DNA from 4 places in the Bradyrhizobium japonicum USDA 6 genome. Region 2 is predicted to be linked to each of the others. Evidence: predicted binding sites of a transcription regulator. Region 2 holds the regulator's gene; each other region holds the start of a gene.
The links. The regulator PhoB, encoded in region 2, activates phosphate uptake and scavenging genes when phosphate is short. The targets are predictions, from matches to a motif close to TGTCATNNANCTGTCAT.
Positions count from the first base shown of each region.

Region 1: BJ6T_RS25245 (DUF2278 family protein) is a predicted target of PhoB. The motif match lies at 4,194-4,210, and genes of this name have one in related genera.
Region 3: BJ6T_RS02075 (DUF2794 domain-containing protein) is a predicted target of PhoB. The motif match lies at 2,128-2,144, and genes of this name have one in related genera.
Region 4: BJ6T_RS18255 (UDP-2,3-diacylglucosamine diphosphatase) is a predicted target of PhoB. The motif match lies at 4,816-4,832, and genes of this name have one in related genera.

Region 1 covers NC_017249.1:5,331,478-5,338,794, reverse strand. The annotation lists gene ntrX (nitrogen assimilation response regulator NtrX) at 1-1,143, shown strand, start outside; gene hfq (RNA chaperone Hfq) at 1,392-1,640, shown strand; gene hflX (GTPase HflX) at 1,652-3,031, shown strand; gene BJ6T_RS25245 (DUF2278 family protein) at 3,111-4,133, opposite strand; gene mazG (nucleoside triphosphate pyrophosphohydrolase) at 4,327-5,181, opposite strand; gene queC (7-cyano-7-deazaguanine synthase QueC) at 5,308-6,021, shown strand; gene BJ6T_RS25230 (nitrile hydratase accessory protein) at 6,192-6,569, opposite strand; gene nthB (nitrile hydratase subunit beta) at 6,566-7,228, opposite strand; gene nthA (nitrile hydratase subunit alpha) at 7,225-7,317, opposite strand, start outside.
Region 2 covers NC_017249.1:1,199,646-1,206,962, forward strand. The annotation lists gene pstS (phosphate ABC transporter substrate-binding protein PstS) at 1-168, shown strand, start outside; gene pstC (phosphate ABC transporter permease subunit PstC) at 312-1,301, shown strand; gene pstA (phosphate ABC transporter permease PstA) at 1,306-2,151, shown strand; gene pstB (phosphate ABC transporter ATP-binding protein PstB) at 2,148-2,969, shown strand; gene phoU (phosphate signaling complex protein PhoU) at 2,981-3,697, shown strand; gene phoB (phosphate regulon transcriptional regulator PhoB) at 3,712-4,419, shown strand; gene BJ6T_RS05480 (GcrA family cell cycle regulator) at 4,527-5,039, opposite strand; gene BJ6T_RS05485 (aspartate aminotransferase family protein) at 5,496-6,704, shown strand; gene argF (ornithine carbamoyltransferase) at 6,704-7,317, shown strand, end outside.
Region 3 covers NC_017249.1:452,181-459,497, reverse strand. The annotation lists gene acnA (aconitate hydratase AcnA) at 1-621, shown strand, start outside; gene BJ6T_RS02080 (DUF1223 domain-containing protein) at 840-1,616, shown strand; gene BJ6T_RS02075 (DUF2794 domain-containing protein) at 2,208-2,579, shown strand; gene BJ6T_RS02070 (GNAT family N-acetyltransferase) at 2,682-3,209, opposite strand; gene BJ6T_RS02065 (Bax inhibitor-1/YccA family protein) at 3,553-4,344, opposite strand; gene BJ6T_RS02060 (ABC transporter permease) at 4,615-7,185, opposite strand; gene BJ6T_RS02055 (ABC transporter ATP-binding protein) at 7,182-7,317, opposite strand, start outside.
Region 4 covers NC_017249.1:3,912,336-3,919,652, forward strand. The annotation lists gene BJ6T_RS18225 (c-type cytochrome) at 1-223, shown strand, start outside; gene BJ6T_RS18230 (alpha/beta hydrolase) at 225-1,034, opposite strand; gene BJ6T_RS18235 (hypothetical protein) at 1,175-1,789, opposite strand; gene ypfJ (KPN_02809 family neutral zinc metallopeptidase) at 1,937-2,971, opposite strand; gene BJ6T_RS18245 (Lrp/AsnC ligand binding domain-containing protein) at 3,351-3,596, opposite strand; gene thiD (bifunctional hydroxymethylpyrimidine kinase/phosphomethylpyrimidine kinase) at 3,828-4,628, shown strand; gene BJ6T_RS18255 (UDP-2,3-diacylglucosamine diphosphatase) at 4,857-5,669, shown strand; gene BJ6T_RS18260 (glycosyltransferase family 4 protein) at 5,683-6,726, shown strand; gene BJ6T_RS18265 (threonine/serine dehydratase family protein) at 6,791-7,317, shown strand, end outside.

The DNA.
Region 1 (7,317 bases), 4.1 Mb from region 2:
CTGCCGGTCGTGATGATCTCCGGCCACGGCAACATCGAGACCGCGGTCGCCGCGATCAAGCGCGGCGCCTACGATTTCATCGAGAAGCCGTTCAAGGCCGACCGGCTGATCCTGGTCGCGAACAGAGCGCTCGAGAACTCTCGGCTCAAGCGCGAGGTCAAGGAGCTGAAGCAGCTCGCGCCGAGCGCAAGCTCGCTCGTCGGCCGCTCGCCGAGCATGAACCAGCTGCGCCAGACCATCGACCGCGCGGCCAAGGCCAACAGCCGCATCCTGATCGTCGGCCCGGCCGGCGCCGGCAAGGAGCTGACCGCGCGCACGCTGCATACGGCCTCGGGCCGCGCCGATGGTCCCTTCGTCGTGATCAATGCCGCTGCGATCACGCCGGAGCGGATGGAGCACGAGATGTTCGGCGTAGAACAGTCCAATGGCGAGCAGCCGCGCAAGCCCGGCGCGCTCGAGGAAGCCCATGGCGGCACGCTGTTCATCGACGAGATCGCGGACATGCCGCGCGAGACCCAGAACAAGATCTTGCGCGTGCTGGTCGAGCAGTCGTTCCAGCGCGTCGGCGGCACCGCCAAGGTGCAGGTCGACGTCCGCATCATCTCCTCCACCGCGCGAAATCTCGAAGAGGAGATCGCGGCCGGCCATTTCCGCGAAGACCTCTATCATCGGCTGTCGGTCGTGCCGATCCGCGTGCCCGCGCTCTCGGAGCGGCGCGAGGACATCCCGGAATTGATCGACTATTTCATGGAGCAGATCTCGGCCGGCAGCGGCCTGCCCAAGCGGCAGATCGGGCAGGACGCGATGGCGGTGCTGCAATCGCATGTGTGGCCGGGCAACGTGCGCCAGCTCCGCAACAACGTTGAGAGAGTCATGATTCTGGCCGCGGGCGGACCGGAGGTGATCATCACCGCCGACATGCTGCCGCAGGATGTCGGCTCGATGGTGCCGGCGATGCCGACCAGCAACAATGGCGAGCACATCATGGGGCTGCCGCTGCGTGAAGCGCGCGAAGTGTTCGAGCGCGACTATTTGATTGCACAGATAAGCCGTTTTTCAGGAAATATTTCTCGCACGGCTGAGTTTGTTGGCATGGAACGTTCGGCGCTGCACCGGAAGCTGAAGGCGCTCGGCGTCGGCTGACACCGCGACGTCGCGGCCGCACCTCAGGGATTAGCGAGGAAAATCATCGATTTCCGTAGTTTTTCGGGGCAATTGGGCGTGGCCTGCCGCGTGAAGCGGCTTGCCTAATAACCCGTCCTGTCCTCTAATTGAACCGCTGTTCCTCCGAGGGGGATCTCATGAGGAATAGCAACCGGAAGAGGCCCCGAATTTCATAAAGAGGGCCACAACCGGCGCAATAAAAAGAAACTCAAAGCGAGAAAAAAACAATGGCGGCAGACCGCGCACAAAACCTACAGGACACCTTCCTCAATCACGTTCGCAAAACCAAGACGCCACTGACGATCTTTCTGGTCAACGGAGTGAAGCTCCAGGGCATCGTGACCTGGTTCGACAATTTCTGTTTGCTGCTTCGGCGCGACGGTCACTCGCAGCTTGTCTACAAGCATGCGATCTCGACCATCATGCCGGGCGCTCCGATCCAGTTGTTCGAAGGCGGCGAGGATCAGCCGGCTTGAGAGTGATCTGATTGGAACCCCGGAATTTCGACGGGGAGGCCGACCGTCCGCGGTCGGCAGGGGCGAAGCAGACGGGGCGGGTGCTTGTCATCGGCCCCTACTTGCGTGTGCGCGCGGGCGGTGCCGACACGCAATCGGAAAGCCATGTTCAGCGTGACGCGGAGGCCCGGCTCGATGAGGCCGCCGGCCTCGCGCGGGCGATCGACCTCGTCATTGCTGACGCCATCATCGCGCCGATCAGCCAGATCCGCCCCGCGACCTATATCGGCAAGGGCAAGGTCGAGGAGATCGCCGCGCTGGCCAAGAGCCTCGACGTCGAGCTCGTAGTCATGGATTGCGCGCTGGCGCCGATCCAGCAGCGCAATCTCGAGAAGGAATTGCACGCCAAGGTGCTCGACCGCACCGGCCTCATCCTGGAAATCTTCGGCCGCCGCGCCAAGACCAGGGAAGGCTCGCTCCAGGTCGAGCTTGCGCATCTCAACTACCAGCGCTCGCGCCTCGTTCGCTCCTGGACCCATCTGGAACGCCAGCGCGGCGGTTTCGGCTTCATGGGCGGTCCCGGCGAGACGCAGATCGAGGCCGACCGCCGCCTGATCCAGGAGCGCATCTCGAAACTCGAGGGCGAGCTGAAGAAGGTGCAGGCAACGCGGCGGCTGCATCGCGCCGGGCGCCAGCGCGTGCCGTATCGCGTCGTCGCGCTGGTCGGCTACACCAATGCCGGCAAGTCGACGCTGTTCAACCGCCTGACGCGCGCCGACGTTCAGGCCGCCGACATGCTGTTCGCCACACTCGATCCGACCCTGCGCGCGCTCACCTTGCCGCATGGCGGCAAGGCGATGCTGTCCGACACCGTCGGCTTCATCTCCAACCTGCCGACCCAGCTCGTCGCGGCCTTCCGCGCCACGCTGGAAGAGGTGCTAGAAGCCAACGTCATCCTGCATGTGCGCGACATCTCGCACGAGGATGCCGAGGCCCAGCAGAGCGACGTCGACGCGGTGCTGCGCCAGCTCGGCATCAACCCTGACGATTCCGGCCGCATCATCGAGGTCTGGAACAAGATCGACCGTTACGATGCCGAACAGCGCGAAGAGCTTCTGAATATCGCCGCGCGCCGGCCGGAGGATCACCCGGCGATGCTGGTCTCGGCCGTGTCAGGCGAGGGGATCGACGCACTGCTCGCCGCGATCGAGGAACGGCTCGCCGCAAAGCGCACCACGCTCGATCTCTCCATCGACGCCGCCGACGGCGCCGGCATCAGCTGGCTGCATCGAAATGCGGAGGTGCTGGCGAAAGAGCTGCACGACGGCCGCTTCGACATGACCGTACGGGTCGACGAGACCAAGCGGGATATCGTGGTGAACCGGTTCGATGCCGTGCCGCGCGTGGCGTGATCCGAAGGGCGCGGTGCGCCCCGACCGGCCTGCGTGCGATATCGACCATATCCGCGTTTCCGGGTTGAGACGCGTAACGCTAGAAAGGAATGGTCAGGCCCGGATTTTTCGCTTGCGCCTTGGTATAGGCGACGCCGTGGACCTTGATGCCACGCTCGTCCAGCAGCGAAATGATACCGCCCTGGTTCGACAATTCCATCGGCTTCTGCACGACGACGGCGAGCGTGCCCCCGGCCGCGATCTTCCCTGACAGGACCATCTTGTTCTTCTGCTTGTCGGCCAGCATCCAGCCGGTGAGATCGATGTCGCGATCGGCCGTATTGAGCAGCGTGACGACTTCCCGCTCGGGCGTCTTCAAGGCGTTGACGAGTGCCGCAATGATGCGCACGAGTCCGTCCGGCATTTGCCCGGTCGGAGGAGCGGTCGGATCTGGCGGCTGTGTCGGCGCGCCGAGATCGATGGGGTCACCGGTCTTGTCGTCGGTGTGCCAGGCCTGCGTCTGGAATTTGAGGAAGACCGCCGTCCATAGCTTCTGATCCGGGAATTCGAACACCAGCCCGCCGTCTTGCCATGGCCCGTTGTCGCCCGAGAACCTTCCGATCGGATTTCCCTGATTCATATGGATGTCGTGAATGCCGCGCCCCGGCCGGAAGCCGAAATAATTGTCCGCCTTGGTCTCCGGCCCCCATGTCTCACCGAACGCGTAGATCATCGCGCTTTCGTTTGAGAGCGCGCGCTGGACGAACTGGTCGAGCTTCTCGTTGAGGTCATTGTCGGGTCCAGGCACGGACAGCGGCAGCGGGATCATCTCCTGAGGCTGCATCAGATTGCCGCGAATGAAGTCCAGCGCGATGCTGGCCGGCTTCGGCGGCTGCGGGTGCAGGCCCTCCGGCAGCGCCGCGAGATGATCGGTGATCGGATGGACAAAATGCGATCGCACCAGGAACTCGACTTCGCTTCCGTCGCCTGACTGCACATTGACGGCGATGCGGAAATCCGCGTTGTCGGCCACGACATGGACTTGATAGTGCGGCGACTGGCCGGTGCCGAAACGCATCGCGATCGGGCGTCCCTTGAGGACCGAATAGTGCTTCAGTGGCATCGCACTCACCTGAGGTGGGATTTCGGCTGCGCGGGCTCCGTTGCTCAACTTTAGACTGCTTGTCGTGACGGTTTCATGGCTTCACTGCGATCCGCCATGACCACCTCGCTGCACTCGGGAAAAGATGCTGACCTATATCTCCTTCGCGACCGCTTCCGATCCTTGCGAGTACGCGATGGAGCAGGCCGCAACGCTAGCGGCGGGCCTCTCGGCGAGGCTCCGATACCGGTTTCGCCTCACTCTTCGCCGCGTTCCACAGCGCGTCCATCTCCGCCAGCGACGCCTGCTCGAGCGTCCGGCCCTGCGCCTCGAGCGCGCGCTCGATGAAGGCGAAGCGCCGCTCGAACTTTGCATTTGTCGCGCGTAGCGCAGCTTCCGGATCGGCATCGACGTGGCGAGCGAGATTGACGAGTGCGAACATCAGATCGCCGGTCTCTTCCGCCAGCCCCTCGCTGTCGTTGCGGTCGAGCGCGGCCTCGATCTCGTCGGCTTCCTCGCGGATCTTCGCCAGCACCGCGCGCGGGTCGTTCCAGTCGAAGCCGACGGTCGAGGCCTTGCGCTGGAGCTCCATCGCGCGCGTCAGCGCGGGCTGGCCGGCCTTGACGCCCGAGAGCAACGACTTGTGCGTCGGCGTTTCCTCCGGCGGCCGGCGCGCCGCACGTTCGGCTTTCTCCTCGGCCTTGATGCGGTCCCAGACTTCCTTGACGTGGGAGGAGGCGAGATTGCCGTCCTTGTCGGCGAAGACATGGGGATGGCGCCGGATCATCTTGCGGGTGATGGCCTCCACGACGTCGCCGAAGGCAAAGGCATTCTGCTCCGAAGCCATCTGGGCGTGAAACACGACCTGGAGCAGGAGGTCGCCGAGCTCCTCTCTGAGATCGTCGAGATCGCCGCGGCTGATGGCCTCGACCACCTCATAGGCTTCCTCGATCGTGTAGGGCGCGATCGTCGCAAAATTCTGCTCGAGGTCCCAGGGGCAGCCGGTCACTGGCGTGCGCAGCGCCGCCATGATCTCGATCAGGCGGGAAATGTCGCGGGAAGGGGTCATTGCGGGGCAGTCTCCTGGCTCCAAAGCCTTATGCCAAAAGCGGCCCGCCGTTCCCAGCGCGGCGCGGCGGAACAGGCCGATTTCCACCGATTGGCGGCAGATTGGCGAGGTGCTAAAGCGCGGGCCATGAGTGACGCATTTTCATCACAAACCGCGCTGGTGCTGTTTTCCGGCGGCCAGGACTCCACCACCTGCCTCGCCTGGGCGCTGAGCCGCTTTGCGCGCGTGGAGACGCTGGGGTTCGACTACGGCCAGCGCCATGCCATCGAGCTTGCCTGCCGCGACCGGCTGTTCGACGGCATCAAGGGCCTGCGCACGGACTGGGCCGCAAGGCTCGGCGAGAGCCACACGCTGTCGATCCCGACGCTGGCAGCCGTGTCCGAGACGGCGCTGACGCGCGACGTCGCGATCGCGATGGGCGCCGACGGCCTGCCGAACACGTTCGTGCCCGGCCGCAATCTGGTGTTCCTGACGTTTGCCGCAGCGCTCGCCTACCGGCGCGGCATCACCCACATCGTCGGCGGCATGTGCGAGACCGATTATTCCGGCTACCCCGATTGCCGCGACGACACCATCCGCGCCATGCAGGCCGCGCTCTCGCTCGGCATGGCCAGGCAATTCGAGCTGCACACGCCGCTGATGTGGATCGACAAGGCGGCGACGTGGCAGCTCGCCCACGACCTCGGCGGCGCGGGGCTGGTCGACCTCATCCGCGAGCAGTCGCACACCTGCTATCTCGGCGAACGCGGCGCGCAGCATGATTGGGGATACGGATGCGGCGAGTGCCCGGCGTGCAGCTTGCGAGCGAAGGGGTGGCGGGAGTTTGCGGCGGGCAGGTAGGACCTCTCGCTCCGCTGTTACCGTCATTACCGCTGTCATCGCCCGCGAAGGCGGGCGATCCAGTATTCCAGAGACATCTGTGGGATATGGAGAGGCCGCGGCGTACTGGATTCCCCGCTTTCGCGGGGAATGACAGCGTTGGCTGAGGCAAGAGCTTGCCTCTTACCGCGCTAGCCAAAATCCTCCGGCTTTAGCTCGATCGGCTTGCCGTGCGGCGTACGGTCGGCGGCGTGGTCCCAGGCGTCGCGGTAGCGGTGCAGCGTCTCCGTCGATGCGACACCCTTGCTTGCGACCAAACCTTCCAGCGTGGCGAGCCAGTGCAGGTAATAGGTCTCGCCCGTGTCAGGGTCGCCGGCAGCTTGCGCGCGCTTGATCTCGGAGGCCAAGGCTGCGGCCCATTCCGGCCAGGTGAACACGCCGCGCTCGTGCAGCGTCAGCGCCATCGCAAACGCATGCGCTTCCCAGGGTGCGCGGAACACCGGGCCGTCGTCATCGCGCGGGATGCTCGGAATGGCCGCCGTCGCGGCGGCCGCAGCCGTGCTGCTCATCGCACCGGGTCCAGATAGGGTTCAAAGGCGTCGATCGACACCTTCAAGGTCGGATCACCATCTGCGCCCCAGAGATCGCGGCCCTCGAAGACGACCGTGTAAAGCCATTGCGGATTTTCGCCGAGCTCCATCGCCGCCGAATCCGGAAATACGTGGCAGCCGTGGTTCAGCTCGACGACACCGACATGGCCGCGCACATAGCGCGGCAGCCGCGTATGCGTGGTCGGATGAATGTTCCGGGCGCGGACGCGGTCGCCGATGTTGAACTTTGCCGGCGACGGAGCAGGGCGGGCGAACTTGCCGCGCACCATGACGCGCTCGACGTTGGCGAGGTCGAACTTGCCGTGCTTGAGCGCCCTTGCAGGCTGCATCGCGTGGCCGGCGGCGACCTCCTCCCGCGTGAGATAGCCCTTCTCGATCAGCATCTCCTCGAGCCCGAGAAACCATTTCTTGTAGTAGGAGCTCGACAGATAGACGTGCGGCGGCAGCGTCTCGCGATAGAAGCGCGAGGTGTCGATGTTGAAGGCACCGGCGGCGCCCATCGCGCGCACCATGGCGAGAACACGCGATTCCCACTCCTCGTGAAACATCGGCTCGTTCGGCTCGGCCTCGACCTTGCCGAACCCGTCCATGCCGCCCATGTCGTGCACGCCGTTCACGAGGGCGCTCCAGGCGTCTTGGGAAAGCCGGTGCCGATCATGGAATCGCGCGTGACGAGCTCCGCGAGCTGTTCCTCGCTCCAGCCCTC
Region 2 (7,317 bases):
ATGCACAAGGATGCCACCGACAAGGCAGCCTCGCAGGAAGCCATCAAGTTCTTCCGCTGGGCCTTCAAGAGCGGCGGCAAGGCGGCTGAAGAACTCGACTACATCCCGATGCCGGACCCGGTCGTCCAGCTGATCGAGAAGACCTGGGCTGCCGAGATCAAGAGCTAAGCGCTCTTGTCCCGGACTGGGCGCCGGGATCTCACAAGACCTCCGCTCCGGATCGGCCTCGCGCCGCATCCGGAGCGTAAGACCAACAACAAGACCGACAACAAGCGTATATCAAACGGGCACAGGGGATCGGCGTGGCAGAGATGGCCGTTCAGAGCGATGTAATCGACGACGCCGGACCTTATGACCGCGCCAAGGCCTTGAGCGCCTTCAAGCTCGGCGACGTCACCTTCTACTGGATCACGCGGCTCTCCGCGATCTCGGTGCTGCTCATCCTCGGCGGCATCATCATTTCGCTGATCGTCGGCGCCTTCCCGGCGATGAAGGAATACGGCCTCTCCTTCCTGTGGACGCAGCGCTGGGCGCCGTCCGCCGATCCGCCGGTGCTCGGCGCGCTCGGACCGATGTACGGCACCCTCGTGACCTCCTTCATCGCGATGCTGATCGCCATTCCCGTGGGTCTCGGCATTGCGATCTTCCTCACCGAACTCTGTCCGCAATGGCTGCGCCGCCCGATCGGCATGGCGATCGAGCTGCTCGCCGGCATCCCCTCGATCATCTACGGCATGTGGGGCTTCTTCGTGCTGGGCCCGTTCCTTGCCAACACCTTCCAGCCCTTCATGATCAAGATCTTCGACGGCGTCCCCGTGCTGGGCGCCATCTTCGCAGGTCCCCCGTCCTATCTCAGCCTGTTCAACGCCGCGCTGATCCTCGCGATCATGGTGCTGCCCTTCATCACCTCGATCTCGGTCGACGTGTTCAAGACGGTGCCGCCGGTGCTGAAGGAAGCCGCTTACGGCGTCGGCTGCACCACCTGGGAAGTCGTCCGCAGCGTGGTGATCCCCTACACCCGCGTCGGCGTCATCGGTGGCGTCATGCTGGCGCTGGGCCGCGCGCTCGGCGAGACCATGGCCGTGACCTTCATCATCGGCAACTCGTTCCGCATTTCCTCCTCGATCTTTGCCCCGGGCACCACGATCTCGGCGGCGATCGCATCCGAGTTCGCCGAGAGCGACGGCCTGCACCAGTCCGGCCTGATCCTGCTCGGCCTGCTGCTGTTCGTGCTGACGTTCTTCGTGCTCGCAGCGGCGCGGCTGATGCTGATGCGGCTGGAAAAGAAGGCGGGGAACTAGCGCCATGAACCCGATCTATTCACGCCGCCGCCGCAAGGACATCGTCGTTCGCGGTCTCTGCATGGCCGCCGCCGCCTTCGGCGTCACCTGGCTTGCGCTGATCCTGATCACGCTGCTCTACAACGGCATCGCCGGTCTGAACCTGGAGATCTTTGTCGCGGACACTCCGCCTCCGGGCTCGACCGAAGGCGGCCTGCGCAACGCCATCGTCGGTTCGATCATCATGACCGTGCTCGGCGTCGGTATCGGCGCGCCGCTCGGCCTGTTTGCCGGCACCTATCTTGCCGAGTACGGCCGCAACGATCGCCTGACCTCGGTGATCCGCTTCATCAACGACATCCTCCTGTCGGCGCCCTCGATCATCATCGGCCTGTTCATCTATGGTGCGGTGGTGGTGCCGATGCGCGGCTTCTCGGCGATCGCAGGCGCGCTCGCGCTCGCGGTCATCGTCATCCCGGTGGTGCTGCGCACTACCGAGGACATGTTGCTGCTGGTGCCGAACGCGCTGCGTGAGGCGGCGTCCGCGCTCGGCCTGCCGCGCTCGCTGGTGATCAAGCGCATCGCTTATCGTGCCGCCCGTTCCGGCCTCATCACCGGCGTGCTGCTCGCGACCGCCCGCGTCGCCGGCGAGACCGCGCCGCTGCTCTTTACTGCGCTGTCGAACCAGTTCTTCAGCCTCGGCCTGAACAAGACGATGGCGAACCTGCCGGTCACCATCAACAACTTTGTCCAGAGCCCCTACGCCTATTGGAAGCAGCTCGCCTGGAGCGGCGCGCTGCTGATCACGATTACCGTGCTTGCCCTGAACATTGGCGCGCGCATCCTTGGCGCCGAGAGGACCGCAAAATGAGTGAGCTTTCCGTATCGATGAGCGCGGCCGGTGGTTTGCCGCAGGCGCCGGTGTTGCCCGAGGCCCCGGCCAAGGTGACGGTGCGCAACCTGAACTTCTATTATGGCGAGCACCACGCGCTGAAGAACATCAATCTGGCGCTCGGGACCAACCGAGTCACGGCGTTCATCGGCCCGTCGGGCTGCGGCAAGTCCACCCTGCTGCGCATCTTCAACCGGATGTACGATCTCTATCCGGGCCAGCGCGTCACCGGTCAGCTGATGCTCGACCAGACCAACATCCTCGACCCCAAGCTGGACCTCAATCTGCTGCGCGCCCGCGTCGGCATGGTGTTCCAGAAGCCGACGCCGTTCCCGATGACGATCTACGAGAACATCGCCTTCGGCATCCGTCTCTATGAGAAGATCTCGAAGTCCGAGATGGACGACCGCGTCGAAAAGGCGCTGCGCGGTGGCGCGCTGTGGAACGAGGTCAAGGACAAGCTCAACGCCTCCGGCCTGTCGCTCTCCGGCGGCCAGCAGCAGCGCCTCTGCATCGCCCGCACGGTCGCGGTGCGGCCCGAGGTGATCCTGTTCGACGAGCCCTGCTCGGCGCTCGACCCGATCTCGACCGCCAAGGTCGAGGAGCTGATCCAGGAGCTGTCCGAGAACTACACGATCGCGATCGTCACCCACAACATGCAGCAGGCGGCGCGCGTCTCCGACAAGACCGCCTTCATGTATCTCGGCGAGCTGATCGAGTTCGACGACACCAGCAAGATCTTCACGTCGCCGACCGACCGGCGCACGCAGGATTACATCACCGGCCGGTTCGGCTGAGGAGACGGAACATGGGTTCTGAACATACCGCAAAGGCCTTCGACACCGACCTCCAGGAGCTCACGCGCCTGGTCGCCGAGATGGGAGGCATCGCCGAGCGCATGATCGTCGATTCCGTCGACGCGCTGATCCGCCGCGACGTCGCGCTCGGCCAGCGCGTCGTCACCATCGACGCCGATCTCGACGCGCTTCAGAAGAAGATCGAGGAGCGCGCCGTGCTCACCATCGCGCGCCGCCAGCCGATGGCGGTCGATCTGCGCGAGATCGTCGGCGCCATGCGCGTCGCGACCGATCTCGAGCGGATCGGCGACCTCGCCAAGAACATGGGCAAGCGCGTCGCGGCGCTGGAGACGGATTTCCATCCGCTCAAGCTGTTCCGCGGCCTGGAGCACATGACCGATCTCGTGCAGCAGCAGGTCAAGTCGGTGCTGGATGCCTATGCCGCGCACGATCTACCGGCGGCGATGGCGGTGTGGAAGGGCGACGAGGAAGTCGACGCCATCTGCACCTCGCTGTTCCGCGAGCTGCTCACCTACATGATGGAGGATCCGCGCAACATCTCGTTCTGCATCCACCTGATGTTCTGCGCCAAGAACATTGAGCGCATCGGTGACCACGCCACCAACATTGCCGAGACCGTGTTCTACATGATCGAGGGCCAGGCGATCACCGACAAGCGGCCGAAGGGCGACATGACGACCTTCGCCACGACGGTCCCGAACACTTAAGGAGCGACGACACCATGGGCGCACGCATTATGGTGGTTGAGGACGAGGAAGCTCTCACCGAGCTTCTCCGCTACAACCTCGAAGGCGACGGCTATGACGTCGAGACGGTGATGCGCGGCGACGACGCCGACACCCGCCTCAAGGAGCACATCCCCGATTTGATCGTGCTCGACTGGATGCTGCCGGGCCTCTCCGGCATCGAGCTGTGCCGGCGGCTGCGCACCCGGCCCGAGACCAAGCAGCTTCCGATCATCATGCTCACCGCGCGCGGCGAGGAGAGTGAGCGGGTGCGGGGTCTTGCGACCGGCGCCGACGACTACATCGTCAAGCCGTTCTCGGTGCCGGAGCTGCTGGCACGCGTGAAGGGCCTGCTCAGGCGCGCCAGCCCGGAGCGGCTCGCCACCGTGCTCGCCTATGGCGACATCGAACTCGACCGCGACAAGCGCCGCGTGGCGCGTTCGGGCCGGCCGATCGATCTCGGCCCGACCGAATATCGCCTGCTGGAGTTCTTTCTGGAGCATCCCGGCCGCGTGTTCTCGCGCGAGCAGCTGCTCGACAGCGTCTGGGGCCGTGACATCTACATCGACGAGCGCACCGTCGACGTCCATATCGGCCGCCTGCGCAAGCTGCTCAATCTCGGTCGCGAGCAGGACCCGATCCGCACCGTCCGCGGCGCGGGCTACGCACTGGACGATCGCTTTGCGAAGGCGGAGCAGGCGTAAGGTCCGCTGCAAGCCGGCAAACAAAAAGCGCGCCACCCGGCGCGCTTTTTTTCTTGCTCGATCGTCCCGGCTCTGTGCCGGGACAAGGTTGTCTGCTGGAGCTGTACTCAGCGCGGACCCGGCTTCGCCGGTGCACGCCGGCGATCCGCCGCGGGCTGATACGCCACGCGCGAGTGCTGGGCGCAGTAGGGCAGGCCGGAGAGCGCCTTGCCGCCGCAGAAGAAGAAATCCGGGCTCGAGGGGTCGCCGACCGGCCAGTGGCAGGTGGCCTCGTTCAGCTCCAGCAGAGACAGCCGCTGGCTCATCGGCACGACGTTGTCGTAGGTGACCGGTTCGGCCTCGACCTCGACTTCGAAGGCTTGCGCCAGCGCGGTGTTGCCGCGTGCGATCGGGCGGGTCACCCGCATCATGTGCTGGGCGGGGCGCGCCTTGCGCGGCCGCGGCGCTGCCGATGAAGGGCTCTTGGCGCGGCCCGACAGGCCGAGCCGGTGCACTTTGCCGATTACGGCATTGCGGGTCACATTGCCGAGTTCAGCGGCGATCTGGCTGGCCGAAAGTCCGGCCTCCCAGAGCTTTTTCAGCTGCTCGACGCGATCATCCGACCAGGTCAAAACGGTCATTGCACCCTTTCCTTCGCCGGCGCCTGCCATCCTGGCGGCCGCACGGCGAATGCCTAAGCCTCGAAAAACCCGTGCCGCCAGAATCCCTTAAGGCTCGCCGGGCGCGCCAGATGCGCCCGAACGCTTACGCCGGTACATGAGGACTCTTGGGATCAGAACTGCTGCACGAGATGTCGTATCTGACAAGCCAAACGCTACAATATGGCGTGACTCACGCGCAAGAGTCCGCCGACTCGCTTCCACATGTTCCGTGGCGGAAATACGCAAAATCGCCACCGCAAGACTACGGATTCTGGGTTTCGCGAGGCTTTCCGGGCGGCATTGACACCGGTTTCATCAGGCATAAGATAGTCACACGTGCCGCCCTTAAAAGGCGGCACGTTTCGTTTTCCGGGCCGGTCGATGGTGCGTTGCGCAATGCACGCTCACGCCGTCCGCAACATTCAAGTGATCGTCATGACTAACAGCGCAGCGCCGCATTTGCTCCCCGTTTTCGCCAGGTCCGACCTCGGTTTCGAGCGCGGTGAAGGCTGCTGGCTGATTGCGACCAATGGCGATCGCTATCTCGATTTCACCTCGGGCGTGGCGGTGAATGCGCTCGGCCATGCTCATCCTGCGTTGGTCAAGGCGTTGCAGGAGCAGGCCACCAAACTCTGGCACATGTCGAACCTGTTCCAGAGCCCGGACGGCGAGAAGCTTGCCGCGCGTCTGTGCGATGAAAGCTTCGCGGACTTCGTGTTCTTCTGCAATTCCGGCGCTGAAGCGCTGGAAGGTGTGATCAAGCTGGTCCGCCATCATCACTTCTCCAAGGGGCATCCGGAGCGTTACCGCATCATCACCTTCGAAGGCGCCTTCCACGGCCGCACGCTGGCAACGCTCGCCGCGACCGGTTCGGCAAAATATCTCGAAGGGTTCGGCCCGCCGATGGACGGCTTCGACCAGGTCCCGCATGGCGATATCGAAGCCGTCAAGAAGGCGATCGGTCCGCAGACCGCCGGCATCCTGATCGAGCCGATCCAGGGCGAGGGCGGCGTACGTTCGGCAACGCCCGCCTTCCTGAGGGCGTTGCGCCAGCTCTGCGACGAGAAGGGCCTGCTGCTCGCGTTCGACGAGGTGCAGACCGGCATGGGCCGCACCGGCGATCTGTTCGCGCATCGCCGCACCGGCGTCACGCCTGACGTGATGTCGCTGGCCAAAGCGCTCGGTGGCGGCTTCCCGATCGGCGCGGTGCTGGCGACCGCGGACGCGGCTGCGGGCATGGGGCCCGGCTCGCACGGCTCGACCTTCGGCGGCAATCCGCTCGCGATCTCGGCTGCCAACGCCGTGCTCGACGTCATGCTCAAGCCCGGCTTCTTCGACCACGTGCAGAAGATGTCGCTGCTGCTCAAGCAGAAGCTCGCCTCCGTGATCGATCGTTATCCCGACATCGTCAGCGAAGTGCGTGGCGAAGGCCTTCTGATCGGCATCAAGGCCGTGGTGCCGTCAGGCGATCTCGGCGCGGCATTGCGCAACGAAAAATTGCTCACGGTCGGCGCCGGCGACAATGTCGTGCGCTTCCTGCCGCCCTTGATCGTCACCGAAGCCGAGATCGAGGACAGCGTCGGGCGGCTCGAGCGCGCCTGCGCCGCGATCTCGTCCAGTCAGACCAAGCGGGCGGCAAGCTGATGAGCAAGTCTCCGAAGCACTTTCTGGATATCAACGAGCTCCCGTTGTCGGAGCTCAAGAGCATGCTCGCGGCCTCCTCCGCCATGAAGGCAAAGCAGAAAGCGCACCAGCCGGTGAAGCCGCTGGAAGGCAAGACGCTGGCGATGATCTTCGAGCGTCCGTCCACGCGCACCCGCGTTTCGTTCGACGTCGCCATGCGCCAGCTCGGTGGCGAGCCGATCATGCTGACCGGCGCCGAGATGCAGCTCGGCCGCGGCGAGACCATCGCCGACACAGCGCGCGTGCTGTCGCGCTATGTCGACGCCATCATGATCCGCATCCTCAATCACGAGGCCCTGCTGGAGCTGGCGGAATATGCGACGGTGCCCGTCATCAACGGCCTGACACGGCGCTCGCATCCTTGCCAGGTGATGGCCGACCTCATGACCTACGAAGAGCATCGCGGCCCGATCGAGGGCAGGACGGTGGCCTGGACCGGCGACGACAACAATGTGCTGGCGTCCTGGGCGCATGCCGCCGAGCGTTTCAAGTTCAAGCTCAATGTCGCGACGCCGCCGGAGCTCGCGCCGAAAAAGGTGATGCGGGACTTCATCAAGGCTACCGGCGCGCCGAT
Region 3 (7,317 bases), 750 kb from region 2:
TATCTCAGCGAGCACCAGGTGCGTCCGGCCGACTTCAACCAGTACGGCACGCGTCGCGGCAACCATGAAGTGATGATGCGCGGCACCTTCGCCAACATCCGCATCAAGAACTTCATGCTGAAGGGCGCTGACGGAAATATCCCGGAAGGCGGTCTCACCAAGCACTGGCCCGACGGCGAGCAGATGTCGATCTACGACGCCGCGATGAAGTACCAGCAGGAGCAGGTGCCGCTGGTGGTGTTCGCCGGCGCCGAATACGGCAACGGTTCCTCGCGCGACTGGGCTGCGAAGGGCACCCGCCTGCTCGGCGTCCGCGCCGTGATCTGCCAGAGCTTCGAGCGCATCCACCGCTCCAACCTGGTCGGCATGGGCGTGCTGCCGCTGACCTTCGAGGAAGGCACCTCCTGGTCGTCGCTCGGCCTGAAGGGCGACGAGAAGGTCACGCTGCGCGGCCTGGTCGGCGACCTGAAGCCGCGCCAGAAGCTGACCGCGGAGATCGTCTCCGGCGACGGTTCGTTGCAGCGGGTTTCGCTGCTTTGCCGCATCGATACGCTGGACGAGCTCGATTACTACCGGAACGGCGGCATTCTGCACTACGTGCTGCGCAAGCTCGCGGCCTAAGCGCGAATTTGTGAACGGTGGCTCACCGCGACGTGAGTAGAAGGTTAAACGAGGGCGGCCTATCACAAGGCCGCCTTCGTGCGTTAGAACACGCGTCCGATGGTCCCGCCCGGCGGAAAACCTCGCCCTGGACGGTTGTGATGTACGATGCCCGTAAGACTACGGTGACCATCAGGCGATAGGATATTCCCCCACGCGTGCGAGGTGTGACGTTCAACATGACTGCAATGATGGCTTCTAATCTGGTTTCGCGCTGGTCCGGTGCACTCTGGTCGGGAGCGCTCGGCATCTGCGCCATCGTCGCCGTCATCCGTCCCGCCGAGGCTGAGCCTCGCGCCGTGGTCGAGCTCTTCACATCGCAGGGCTGCTCCTCCTGCCCGCCCGCCGACCAGGTCATCGGCGATCTCTCCAAAGACCCTTCGATCATCGCGCTGAGCATGCCGATCGACTATTGGGATTATCTCGGCTGGAAGGACACGCTTGCGGATTCGCGCTTCTCGGCGCGGCAGCGTGCCTATTCGCGCATGCGCGGCGACCGCGAGGTCTATACGCCGCAAGTCGTGGTCAACGGTTCGACGCATGTCATCGGCAGCGACCGCGCCGGCATCGAGAGCGCGATCGGCCAGACCGACAAGGGCACGGGTGTGATGAGCGTGCCGGTGACGATGTCGCTTGCAGGCAAGCAGATCAACGTCTCGGTGGCGGCGAGCAAGGAGTCGGCGGTCTCGCGCGGCGAGGTCTGGATCTGCTCGATCACGAAATCGGTGCCGATCGCAATCAGCCGTGGCGAAAATCGCGGGCAGCAGATCACCTATCACAACGTCGTGCGCAACCTGCTCAAGGTCGGCGACTGGAACGGACGTCCGGAAAGCTGGACGGTGCCGTTGGAAAATCTCACGCGCGACGGCGTCGACGGCGCTGTGGTCTATGTCCAGGACGGCAGCCGTGAGAAGCCGGGTGCGATGCTCGGCGCGGCGTACACGTCGCTGCACTGAAGCGAAGCACGCTCAAGAACGTCTCAAGACAATTAGTCTCTCGTCATTCCGGGGGGCGCGCGAAGCGCAAGCTATGGTGCGCGGTTGCGCACCTGAGAATCTATCGATCCACAATCTGAGCTGAGAAATGGATTCTCAGGTGCGCAATCGCGCACGATAGCTCGCGCCAAGAGGCGCGCCCCGGAATGACAGCGTGCCGGAAACATCCCGCCACAAACCAAAAAGGACCAACTTGCGTTGGCCCTCCTTGTCGCGCGTACAGACCCGATCCTGACGGCCCCGGGGGCTGGGGGCTGAGGAATCCGGAACCGAAAGGACCGGGTCAACGCACACAGGTCTTCTCGCAATGCAGGGCGGCAGGCGCTTGGCGGAAAAGCGGCGATATCAAGATTCCTTCTAACGATCCCGTGACGGTTTGCCGCGACAGAATTCCACTCCTGCGTGTGTTCCGATTCGCACCCGATTCAATGAGTTGAGTGAAGAGCCCCTTGCGGCGGGGAACAGTTGGCGCGATCATGCAATTGTCATGATCCGCGGTTCCGGGGACGGTCTTCGCGGATGCGATCATGCCGCGAGATGAGGAGGCGCTCGATGAGTCTGACGCCGGAGGATGCCGATCCGAGCGAGCAGCGCGCAGTGGCGCGCCCCGCCGCTGCGAATGCCCAACCCAACCGGGTGACATTCAACCGGCTGGAACTGAACCGCATCCTCAACCTCTACGGCCGCATGGTCGCCGACGGCGAGTGGCGCGACTATGCCATCGACTTCCTGAAGGACCGCGCGGTGTTCTCGGTCTTCCGCCGTGCCTCGGAAGTGCCGATCTATCGCATCGAGAAAGACCCGCGGCTGGCGCGCAAGCAGGGCATGTACAGCGTGATCTCGGCGACCGGCCTGATCCTGCGCCGCGGCCACGAGCTCGAGCGCGTGCTGCTGGTGATCGATCGCAAGCTGGCGGTGGTTTAGCCGTACTGACGGTGCAAGGCGCACCGCGCCGTGCCCACCATCTTTCCTCAATCGCCGGGCATGGTGGGCACGCTACGCTTTGCCCACCCTACGAGACCGAGGTTATTTCGGCACCGTACTCGCGCCTTCGCCGAGGTCGCGCTGCATCATCACCGTGTCGAGCCAGCGGCCGAATTTCAGGCCGACATTGGGATGCGTGCCGATCATCTTGAAGCCGCCGCGCGTGTGCACGCCGATCGAGCCGGCATTGGCGGAATCGCCGATCACCGCGATCATCTGGCGGAAGCCGCGCGCCTCGCATTCGGTGATCAGCCGCTCCAGCAGCAACGAGCCGATGCCGCGGCGGTGGAACGATGGATCGAGATAGATCGAGTTCTCGACCGTGAAGCGGTAGGCCGGCCGCGGCCGGTAGGCGCCGGCATAGGCATAGCCGGCGACGCTACGATCGAGGATGGCGACGAAATAGGGATAGCCGCCGTCGATCAGCGCGCGGTAGCGGCGCGTCATCTCGGTGAGGTCGGGCGGTTCCAGCTCGAACGTCGCGGTGCCCTCGCGGACGGCCTGCTGGTAGATGGCGGTGATGGCGGGAAGGTCGGCCTCGATGGCAGGCCTGATCTCAGGTGCGGACATGGGAGGAAGATTAAAGCCTTCCCGGGACCGCTGGAAGGGGCAACGCCGCCTCCACACCCGTCATTACGAGCGCGGCGAAGCAATCCAGAAATGCATCCGCGGAGGGACTCTGGATTGCTTCGTCGCTTCGCTCCTCGCAATGACAAGGAGAGACAGCCCTTGTAGCCCGGACCCGGATGGAGCGCAGCGAAATCCGGGGCGGGCCTATCTGGGGCGGGCCTATCTGGGGCGAGAATCCCGAATTGCGCCGCGCTCTATCCGGGCTACGGGCAAGCGGCAGCCGGCGCAAACAAAAACCCCGGCCTCTCGGCCGGGGTTCGTATCCGTTCTCTCGTCGACGCGCTTAGTCGCGCTGGCCGAGGAGCTGCAGGAGCAGCGTGAACAGGTTGATGAAGTTCAGGTACAGCGACAGTGCGCCGGTGATGGCCGCACGCTCTGCGATGTCACCGCCGGCCGAGGCGTAGCCGTAGATGTAGTCGTTCTTCAGCCGCTGGGTATCCCAGGCGGTGAGGCCCGCGAACACCAGCACGCCGACCACGGACACGATGAACTGCAGCATCGTGCTGGCCAGGAACAGGTTGACCAGGCTCGCGATGATGATGCCGATCAGGCCCATGAACAGGAACGAGCCCATCCCGGTCAGATCACGCTTGGTGGTGTAGCCGTAGAGGCTCAGTGCGCCAAACGTGGCCGCGGTGATGAAGAACACCCGCACGATCGAGGTGTGCGTGAACACCAGGAAGATCGAGGACAGCGAGATGCCCATCAGCGCCGCGAAGACCCAGAACAGGATCTGCGCGGTCGAGGGAGCGAGACGGTTGATGCCCGCCGAGATCACGAACACCATCGCGAGCGGTGCGAGCATGAACAGCCACTTCAGGGGGCTGACGAACATCGCGTAGCCGAACGGCGTCAGGAACAGCTTGCCAACGCGGACGGCTTCCGGGGTCGGAACGTCGGTCACGGCGGCCATGTAGACGCCGAGCGCGGCCAGGCCGGTGATGGCGAGGCCGATGCTCATGTAATTGTAGATGCGCAGCATATAGGCGCGCAGGCCGGCATCGACCGTCGCGGCGTCAACACGCCCGGCGGCCCTGCCGAAAGGAGAAGCGTAGTTACGGTCTAGGTCCGACATGGTCGAATTCCCGTTGGTTAGCCCGGTCCGGCATGAGGGTCGCCATGCCGCCGGTTCGTCAAATTCTATCTCGGATACCGATCTGTGCCGACTAAATTCTGGCTCATAATCGGGGCTCCGAACCCATTGGATATGTGGGAAACTAACACATTCGCTGCAACCGTCCACGCGCGGCTGAATGTCGCCCTCGCCCGCAATCCTAGCGGGCAGACGTGGTTAATCGCTGGAATCGTGCGATTCCGACATCGCGGGGGCGCCCGCTACCATTTGTCACAAATTCCGCAACACCGTGGCGGGCTTTTTGTTCAACGCCAGCAGCGTCCCGGCGAGCCCAAGTCCGACCGTGACCACCAGGGCCGCGGCGACCACGCCGGCCGCGCTGCCGGCCTGCCAGACGAAACTCAGCGTCATCAGCCGCGTCACGATCATCCAGGCCGCGATGCTGCCGGCGATCACGCCGAACACCGCGGTGGCAAGTCCGATCAGCAGGTATTCGAGGGCATAGGCGCCGAGCAGCCGCAGCCGGGTTGCGCCGAGGGTCTTGAGGATCACCGCATCGTAGACCCGGTGGCGGTGGCCGGCGGCGAGCGCGCCGCCCAGCACCAGGATCGCCGAGATCAGGGTCACCGCGCTGGCACCGCGGATCGCGAGCGCCAGATTGGTCACGACCGAGCCGACCGTCTCCATCACCTCGCGCACGCGCACGCTGGTCACCATCGGATAGGCGTCGGCGACCTGCTTGATGATCTTGCCGTCCCCGGCCGCTGTGCCGCCGGCCTCGGTGAGCGTCGCGATATGGGTATGTGGCGCGCCCTTGAAGGCGTTGGGCGAGAACACCAGCACGAAATTGATGCCCATGCCCTGCCAGTCGATGGTGCGCAGATTGCCGATCTTGGCCGGGATGTCGCGGCCGAGCACATTGACCACGATCTCGTCGCCGAGCTTGAGACCCAGCCCGTCGGCGATCTTCTTCTCCATCGAGACCAGCAGCGGGCCGGAATAGTCGGCGCTCCACCATTCGCCCTCGACCACCTTGGAGCCCTTCGGCAGCTCGGCGGTATAGGTCAGGCCGCGGTCGCTTTGCAGCACCCATTCGGAATCGGTGGTCGGCTTGAGGTCCTCGGCGCGCACGCCGCGCGCGGCGACGATGCGGCCGCGCAGCATCGGCACGTCCTCGACCTTCGCGCCCGGCGCGATCCGGCGCAGATAGCCGTCGAACTGCTCGGCCTGCGTGCTCGGGATGTCGATGAAGAAGAACGACGGCGCGTGCTCGGGGAGGGCCGCAAGGAACTGCCGGCGAAGATTGCCGTCGATCTGGGTGATGGTGACGAGCACGGCGAGCCCGAGCCCGAGCGACAGCACGACGGAGGGCGTCAGCGCGCCGGGCCGGTGGATGTTGGCGATCGCCAGCCGCAGCATCGGCAAACGCGTGCGCGGCAGCCGGCGCGCGATCGTCATCAGCAGCGCGGCGATACCGCGGAGCAGGGCGAACACGACGACGGAGGAGGCCACGAACACCGCGGCGATGCGCTTGTCGAAGGACAATCCGATCACGACCGCGATCAGCAGCGCGATCACGACGGCCATGAACACGATATAGCTCCATCGCGGCCGGTGCCATTCGGAGCTGATGGTGTCGCGGAACAGCGCGGCGACGGGCACATCGTGCACCCGCCCGAGCGGCCACAGGCCGAAGGCGAGCGCCGTGAGCAGGCCATAGACGAAGGACAGCGCGAGCTCGTCGGCATGCACGGCCGGCACCACCGGCAGCGGCAGCAGTTTTCCGAACAGGCCGACGATGGCGAAAGGCATGGCGGCGCCGAGCGCAAGGCCGATCACCGAGCCAATTCCCGCCAGCAGGAGGACCTGCGCCAGATAGATGCCGAACACGTCGCGGCCGGTGGCGCCGACCGCCTTGAAGGCCGCGATGACCTCGAGCCGGCGGTCGATATGGCTCTTGACGGCATTGGCGACGCCGACGCCGCCGACCAGGAGCGCGGCGAGGCCGACCAGCGTCAAAAACTGTGTGAAGCGGTTGATGTTGCGCTCGAGCTGCGGCGAGGCATTGGAGCGGCTGCGGATCTCCCAGCCGGCCTGCGGCGCAGCGTTGCGCGCGTCCGCGATGAAGGCGTCGGTGGCGCGCTCGCTGTTGGCGGCGTCAGGCAGCTTTACCCGGTACACCCAGCGCACCAGGCTGCCGGGCTGGATCAGGCCGGTGGCGCGCAGGCCCGCCTCGCTGATCAGGAAGCGCGGCCCGAAACCGATGCCGCCGGCGAGCTTGTCGGGCTCGGCCTCGACGGTGCTGCGGATCTGGAACGTTGCGCTTCCGATGGTGACGCGGTCGCCGGTCTTCAGCGACAGTCGCGCCAGCAGCGTCGGATCGGCGGCGGCACCGAACGCGCCGTCGCGCTCCGCGAGCAGGTCGGACATCGGCAGCGGCGGCGCCAGCGTCAGCTGACCCAGCATCGGATAGGTGTCGTCGACCGCCTTCATCTCGACCAGCGCGAGCTGGCCGTCGGCGGATCGCGCCATGCCGCGCAAGGTGGCGGCGGTGGACACGGTGCCGCGCGAGCGCAGGAAGGAGACTTCCTCGGGCTTCGCCTCGCGCTGGAACAGCACGAAGGAGACGTCGCCGCCGAGCAGCGTGCGGCCCTCGCGCGCGAGACCGTCGCTCAGGCTCGCCGAGACCGAGCCGACGCCGGCGATGGCCATCACGCCGAGCGCGATGCAGGCGATGAAGACATAGAAGCCGCGCAGGCCTCCGCGCAATTCGCGCAGCGCGTAGCGCAGCGACAGCGTGATGCCATTGGGTTTCGCGAACGGTTCGGCCGCGATGCTCATGCCGGCGCAGACTGGGTGTCGATGCGGCCGGAGCGCAGGCGGATCACGCGATCGCAGCGCTGCGCGAGCGAGGAATCGTGCGTGACCAGCACCAGCGTCATGCCGCGCTCGGCGTGCTTGCCGAACAGCAGA
Region 4 (7,317 bases), 2.7 Mb from region 2:
CATCACACAGAAGCGTCTCGGCGAGTGGAGCGCGAAGGATATTGCCTATTTCCTCAAGACCGGCGAACTGCCCGACGGCGACAGCGTCGGCGGCGCGATGACGCGCGTGATCAAGAACACCTCGCAATTGCCGGACGAGGATCTCGCGGCCATGGCGGATTACATCAAATCGCTGCCGCCGGTGGACGGGCCGCCGCGGCCGAAACGCAAGGAAGCCAGCTAGTCTAGGGTATGTAGCGGAAGTACGCGGCTTTTTGGGGAGGCTCAGGGAAGCCCCGGATTTCAATTAGCCGTGGTGGAGGCTTGCCTTCCATAAGTAGTATCGCAAGGTCGTTTAGCACGTTTCGTGTCGTGGCGAACGTGTTGTGATTTAGCCCGAACAATTCATCTCCAATCAGACTGACATCAATCGTCCAAAGTCCAGGCAAAACAACTGGCCCGGCATCAGGTACATCTCCTGCGCGCGGGATACCTCCGGCAATACGCTTCGATAGCTGCAAGGCCTTGTCGTTCTTGGATGCGTAAAGTGTAAGCCCCTTAGTGACCTTTGCAACGCCGGAAATGTCTTGGACAAACATGTCTCGGTCCACATCGGGGGCGACCATAATCAACTGCGCGATAGCCGTGGGCGATCGTGTCGCGGCGCTATTTGATAGGGCCTCAACTGCGATCAAATTCCCCATACTGTGAGCTATCACATCGATATTGTCATATCCGGCTTTGTAAAGATCGTCGATCACGCGAAGAAAGGCCGTGCGCGAACCTAACGCGCTTTCTTTGTCATAGAGATAGTCCGCGATATCCCCGCGAGACGGCCATGAGAATAAGATTGTGGTGCCTCTGAACTGAAGATCCCAAGTTATCTGCGCTGCCCGGAGGACGGCGTCGCGGAATTTGGTATTGAAGCCATGGACAAACACGAGAGCCCTTTTCTTCTTCGTTGACGCCAGCGTTCTTATCCATTTCGCTTCGTCTGTTTTCTCGATGTTGCGAATAGTAAAATGCTTCGTTGGGTCAAGTGTGTCTTTTCTCAAGCTAAATCCGAAGAGCTTAAGGCTCGGGGGCAATTCTATGTTTCCGATGTGGTGTCCTTCAGGCACCCGGACGCGAACGATCCCGACACTCAGATCAGGGTTGCGCTCGCCTGTGTAGCCGCTGACAGCAGTCCAGCCGTTCAAGCTGTAGACAGGAGGTCCATCGCTTGTGAATGCGGGCTGGGGATGGCCTTCGATATCGGGGGAGTGTCTGACTGTTTGCGGTTCGTTGCATAGAAAAACTCAACGATACGTGTGTCGATTCCGGAGTCTTGAATCGCGCCGCCTTGGATATCCGGGTCTATCTTGGTGCCGCCGGGCTTGATGGTTGGCCTGACCGGGGCTGCTGTCACATCAAAAGGCGCGCGCCATGGCTCATCATCTGCCAGCGTGACGGGCCTAAACCTCTCGATAGAAATCCATTGAACTGAGTTGGAATCAGTGAGGAACTTCCAGTAACTCTCATACTGTGTGTTCTGAATCAAAAAAGTCACGCTATTTGGCCCGCGCTCGCGCTCCGATGCCGATAGGCAGCCTCGTAGCCGGTCCGAAAAGCGAGCGTATCTCCCAATGAAATTTTTGGCAGCTTCCGGCTGAACAATTGCCGGCATTCGCTCTGGGGCCTTCCGCGAAAACGCTTCGCAGATTTGAAGGACGTCTCGCTCGGCGACGATCGGTTGCGCGCAGCTGCTCCCGAAGCTCGTTGCCAAAGCAATTGACCAAACAGCCAAGTATTTTAACCAATGCTGGGGCACGGCACTCCCCTCAAAATGAAAATGCAAGAGACGCGAGCAGGGGTTCGTCGCGGAGTTTCGCTTCGTCCAGTGGGGGCTCCCGAGCGGCCCCGCTCGGTAGTATGCAGTCGTCGGACATCGGCTGTTGAGAGTTGGGAAGGTCGGGCCTCATTGCCGCGCTCCAGCAAAGGTATTGCAGCTCTTCACCAATCCAGTTGCGTAACCGACATCGAACCAATGATGGCGCTGCGCAGCGCTGCCATGAGTGAACGAGTCAGGCACTACGTACCCCAAGGCACTTTTCTGCAGGGTGTCGTTGCCTAGTGCTTCTGTCGTTCGAATTGCCGCTGCTATGTCGCTCGCGTTGATCTTCGCTTTCTCTTTAATCTTACGCGCCCAAATGCCGGCGAGACAATCGGCCTGCAACTCGAGAAGAACTTGTAACCGGTTTCTCTCCGCCTCCGTTTCCATGCTCCCTTGAAGCTCGCGCACTTTTGGCATAATTCCCAGCAAATTCTGAACGTGGTGTCCGATTTCGTGGGCTATCACATAGGCCTGAGGAAGTTGACAGTCGGCGCCGCTCGAATCGCAGGCGTGAAGTTCAGCCTGCATCTCTTGGAAGAACGAAAGGTCGAGGTAGACCTTCTGATCATCGGGACAATAGAATGGTCCCATGATCTTCTCGGCTAATCCGCAGGCTGCGTAGGTGGCGCTTGTGTACAGGACGAGACGGGGTGGCCGATAAGTCAGGCGATCGGATGCGAAGATTGCCTGCCAGACCTCCTCCGTGCTGCCCAGAACTCGCGAAACGAAGAGATACATCTTGTCGCGCGGCGCACCGGTCTGGTCGCCCGACTTCGCTGGAAGCTCAGCATAAAGCCACTCGGCTTGCGCGTCATGGCTACTCGTTGTTGCCGTAAATCCTTCGCCGAACAGGCGAGCCCGCACGAAGCTGCCAACTTCGATCTGTTCAGTTTGAGCCACGCCATGACGTTGGAGCGGCTGGACGGCTATTGGCTCGTGATAGCCGACCGTCATTTCCGTCGGAGGATCAAAGACAACTGAACCCGGACCAATCCTGTCGACTTGGTTACGGAGGATGGCAGCGGGGTCTATCGGTGCCGGGCGAACTGCCCAGGCTAAGCCGCCTGTGCAAAGCACCCAGACAGCAACTGCTATCGAAACAAGCGGTCCTTTGGGCATTGCCGGCCCCCGGCGCTCACGATCCGTGCGAAAAGAGCATTCCAGGGTTGTATGTTCAATGAAATTTCTCACACTTTGCGCGCGGCATAAGTGCACGCGATCGGGCCGCCGAATTGTTATTCCTCCGCGGACCTAAGCGCGTGGGCTACGATGCAAAGGCCCCAACCACTTGGAGACTATCCGTTTTTTGACCGGACATTGGCGCGATGTCGACGCGGCCGTCATCGATGAAGCGCGTTGAGCCTTGCCAGCGCGGGAGGGGCGAGCGCTGGATGATGTATGCGATGGTCAAAATCCGAAGAACTCACTTTGAGCACAATAGGTCCGCTGCGCTGTCCCGGAAGCGGACTTCCCATCCGGCCCTCTGTGAGTGCACGCCCTAGCTCGCCCCAAACGCCTTGAAGGTGATGATGGTGAGGGTGTCCTGGATGCCAGGCAGCACCTGCACCTTCTCGTTGATGAAGTGGCCGATGTCGGTGTCCTTGTCGACGTAGAACTTCACCAGCAAATCGTAATGGCCGGCCGTGGAGTAGATCTCGGAGGCGATCTCGGCTTCGGCAAGCGCATTGGCGACCGTGTAGGACTGGCCGAGCTTGCATTTGATCTGGACGAAAAAAGGAACCATTGCAGTCACTCCGAAGGCATATCTGGCGGCTAGAGCTATTTCCGTTCCGATGAAATCGGAACGGGGCTCTAGATTCTAGTTTTGACGCGTTTTCTTCACGCGAACCGGTATCCACTTCGCTCGAAAACGCTCTAATAGGCCAAAACCGGCCGGATTTAGCAAGCGAACTTGCGGGCCGCCGGGGTGCGCGCTAGGACGGGCGATGGCCTCAAAAACGTGGAAAATCGCCCCATGACGACGCCCGTGGCGCTCACCATCGCCGGCTCCGATTCGAGCGGCGGCGCCGGCATCCAGGCCGACCTGAAGACCTTTGCCGCGCTCGGCGTCTATGGCGCCTCCGCCATCACGGCCCTGACCGCGCAGAACACGCGCGGCGTCACCGGCATCCACGCGGTGCCCGCCGAATTCGTCACTGCGCAGATCGATGCCGTGTTTTCCGATCTCGAGGTCGGTGCGGTGAAGATCGGCATGGTGGCACAGGCCGCCAGCATCGATGCGATCGCGGCAGCCCTGTCGCGCTGGAAGCCTCGCCATATCGTGCTCGATCCCGTGATGGTCGCAACCTCCGGCGATCGGCTGCTCGCCTCGGAGGCGGTGGAAGCCCTGCGCAAGAAACTGATGCCGCTGGCGTCGGTGATCACGCCTAACCTGCCCGAGGCCGCGGCTCTGCTCGACGAGCCCGTCGCGACACGCGAGGCCGAGATCGAGAGCCAGGGGCGCCGGCTGCTGGCGCTGGGCTGCCGCGCGGTCCTGATCAAGGGCGGGCACGGCGAGGGCGCCGAAAGCATCGACTATCTCGTCAGCACCGAAGGAACGATCGCGCTCGCCGCGCCGCGCGTCGCCACCCAAAACACCCATGGCACCGGCTGCTCGCTGTCCTCGGCCGTCGCGGCGGGCCTCGCCAAGGGCGAGGTGCTCGAGCAGGCGGTGCGCAACGCCAAGGCCTGGATCAGCGCAGCGATCGCGGCCGCCGACCGCTTCAGCGTCGGCCACGGCCACGGGCCGATCCATCATTTCCACAAATTTTACTGATCCGGGCCGCGAGCGCACCGCCAGCGGCGCGCGGGACCGCTGCGGTTAACCTGTTCAGCCATCGGTTCCGGGGTCTTGCGGGGGCCGCTGCGGCGCCATGTCGCCTGATTGTCGCATGCGACTGATATTCGCGGGGAGGGCGAGGCAAGGTCTGATTCGTATTCGAGGGTGCCTCAAGGGTTCAATCTGTCATCCCCCTGTCACGGGACATTTGTTACAGGCTGGCGCATGGGAAGTTACGATGTGAGTGACGAGAGCCCGGAGCGGCGCTTTCGCACTTTGTTCATCTCCGACGTTCATCTCGGAGCCCGCGGTTCTCAAGCCGACCTGCTGCTCGACTTCCTGCGCTACCACGATGCCGATACGATCTATCTCGTCGGCGATATCGTCGACGGCTGGGCGCTGAAATCGAGCTGGCACTGGCCGCAATCGCATAACGACCTGGTCCAGAAGCTGCTGCGCAAGGCGCGCAAGGGCGCCAAGGTCATCTACATTCCCGGCAATCACGACGAGTTCCTGCGCAATTATTACGGCACGCATTTCGGCGGCATCGACGTCGTCGAGAACACCGTCCACACCGGCGTGGACGGCAAGCGCTATCTCGTCATCCACGGCGACATCTTCGATCTCGTGGTGCAGAACGCGCGCTGGCTCGCCCATCTCGGCGACAAGGCCTACGACTTCGCGATCCAGATGAATCGCTTCGTCAACTTCTTCCGGCGCATGTTCAAGGTGCCCTATTGGTCGCTGTCGCAATGGGCCAAGCAGAAGGTCAAGAACGCCGTCAACTACATCGGCGCGTTCGAGCAGGCGCTCGCCGCCGAGGCGCGGCGTCACGACGCCGACGGCGTGATCTGCGGCCACATCCACTATGCCGTGATCCGCGACGAAGCCGGCATCCGCTACATGAATTGCGGCGACTGGGTCGAGAGCTGCACGGCGCTGGTCGAGCATGACGACGGTCATTTCGAGATCATCACCTGGGCGGATCAGGCGCGGAAGCCGGTACAGGTTCCGCAGGTCGCAGCCAGAGCTGCATAGCAGAGGCCGCTTGATGCGCATCCTGGTCGCGACCGACGCCTGGCACCCGCAAGTCAACGGTGTGGTTCGGACGCTGACCAAGCTCGCAGACGCCGCCAAGGCGCTCGGCGTCGAGTTCACGTTCCTGACGCCGCAATCGTTCCGCACCTTCGCGATGCCGAGCTACCGCGACGTGCGGCTCGCGATGCCGCGTCCGGCGCGAATCGCGAAGCTGATCGAGGAGGCGCGCCCCGACAGCATCCACATTGCGACGGAGGGGCCGATCGGCCTGATGGTCCGCCGCTACTGCCGCCAGCGCAAGCTGCCGTTCACGTCCAGCTTCCACACCCGCTTTCCCGAATATGTCCGCGCCCGCGTGCCGGTTCCGGAATCCCTGATCTGGCGGGCGCTGCGCCGATTTCACGCGCCCAGCCGCGCCGTGATGGCGGCAACGCCGGCGCTGGCCCGCGAGCTTGGCGAGCGCGGTTTCGACAACGTCGTGCTGTGGCCGCGCGGCGTCGACACCAGCCTGTTCCACCCCCGCGGGATCGACCTCTGCCTGCCGGCGCCGGTGTTTCTCTCGGTCGGCCGGATCGCGGTGGAGAAGAACCTCGAGGCGTTTCTCGATCTCGATCTGCCCGGCACCAAGGTGATCGTCGGCGACGGCCCGGCGCGGGGCGCGCTGGAAGAAGCCTATCCGGATGCGATCTTCCTGGGCGAGAAGCACGGCGAGGCGCTGGCGGCAATCTATGCGGCGGCCGACGTGTTCGTGTTCCCCAGCAAGACCGACACGTTCGGCCTGGTCCTGCTGGAAGCGCTCGCCAGCGGCCTGCCGGTCGCGGCCTTCCCGGTGAAGGGCCCCCGCGACGTGATCGGCGATGCACCGGTCGGCGCCCTCGATCACGATCTGCGCAATGCCTGCTTCGCCGCGCTCGACGTGTCCCGGCAGGACTGCGTCGAATTCGCCGCCAATTACACCTGGGAGGCCTCGGCGAGGGCGTTTGTGGACAGCATCAAGGCGGTTGGCGCGGTGCTTCCAGGCAGGAATGGGGCGGAGCCGGTTAGTTTCGTAGCCTGAAAACCAAGGTTCATCGCGCGCAGGTGTCTTGCCCTGCGCCTCGTCCGGCGCGATAACATTGGACATGACCGAACAGCTCCTCCCGATCGGCCCTGCCGATATCGATGCAGCAGCGCGTGTGATCGCGCCCTTCGCCATCCGCACCCCGCTGTTGTCTTTTCCCGTGCTCAACGAGCGCGTCGGCGCAAAGGTCTTCCTGAAGCCGGAGATGCTCCAGCGCACCGGCTCCTTCAAGTTCCGCGGCGCCTTCAACAAGGTCGCCTCGATCCCGCAGGACAAGCGCGCCGGCGGCGTCGTCGCGTTCTCGTCCGGCAACCACGCCCAGGGCGTGGCGGCCGCGGCCAAGATCCTCGACATGCAGGCGACCATCGTGATGCCTGCGGATGCGCCGCTGTCGAAGCGCGAGCGCACCAAATCCTACGGCGCCGAGGTCGTGCTGTACGATCGCGATCGCGACGACCGCGAGGCGATCTCGCGCGGCATCGCCGAGAAGCGCGGCGCGACGCTGGTCAGGCCCTACGACGATCCGTTCGTGATCGCGGGGCAGGGCACCGCAGGTCGCGAGATCGCGGAGGACATGACTGCGCTCGG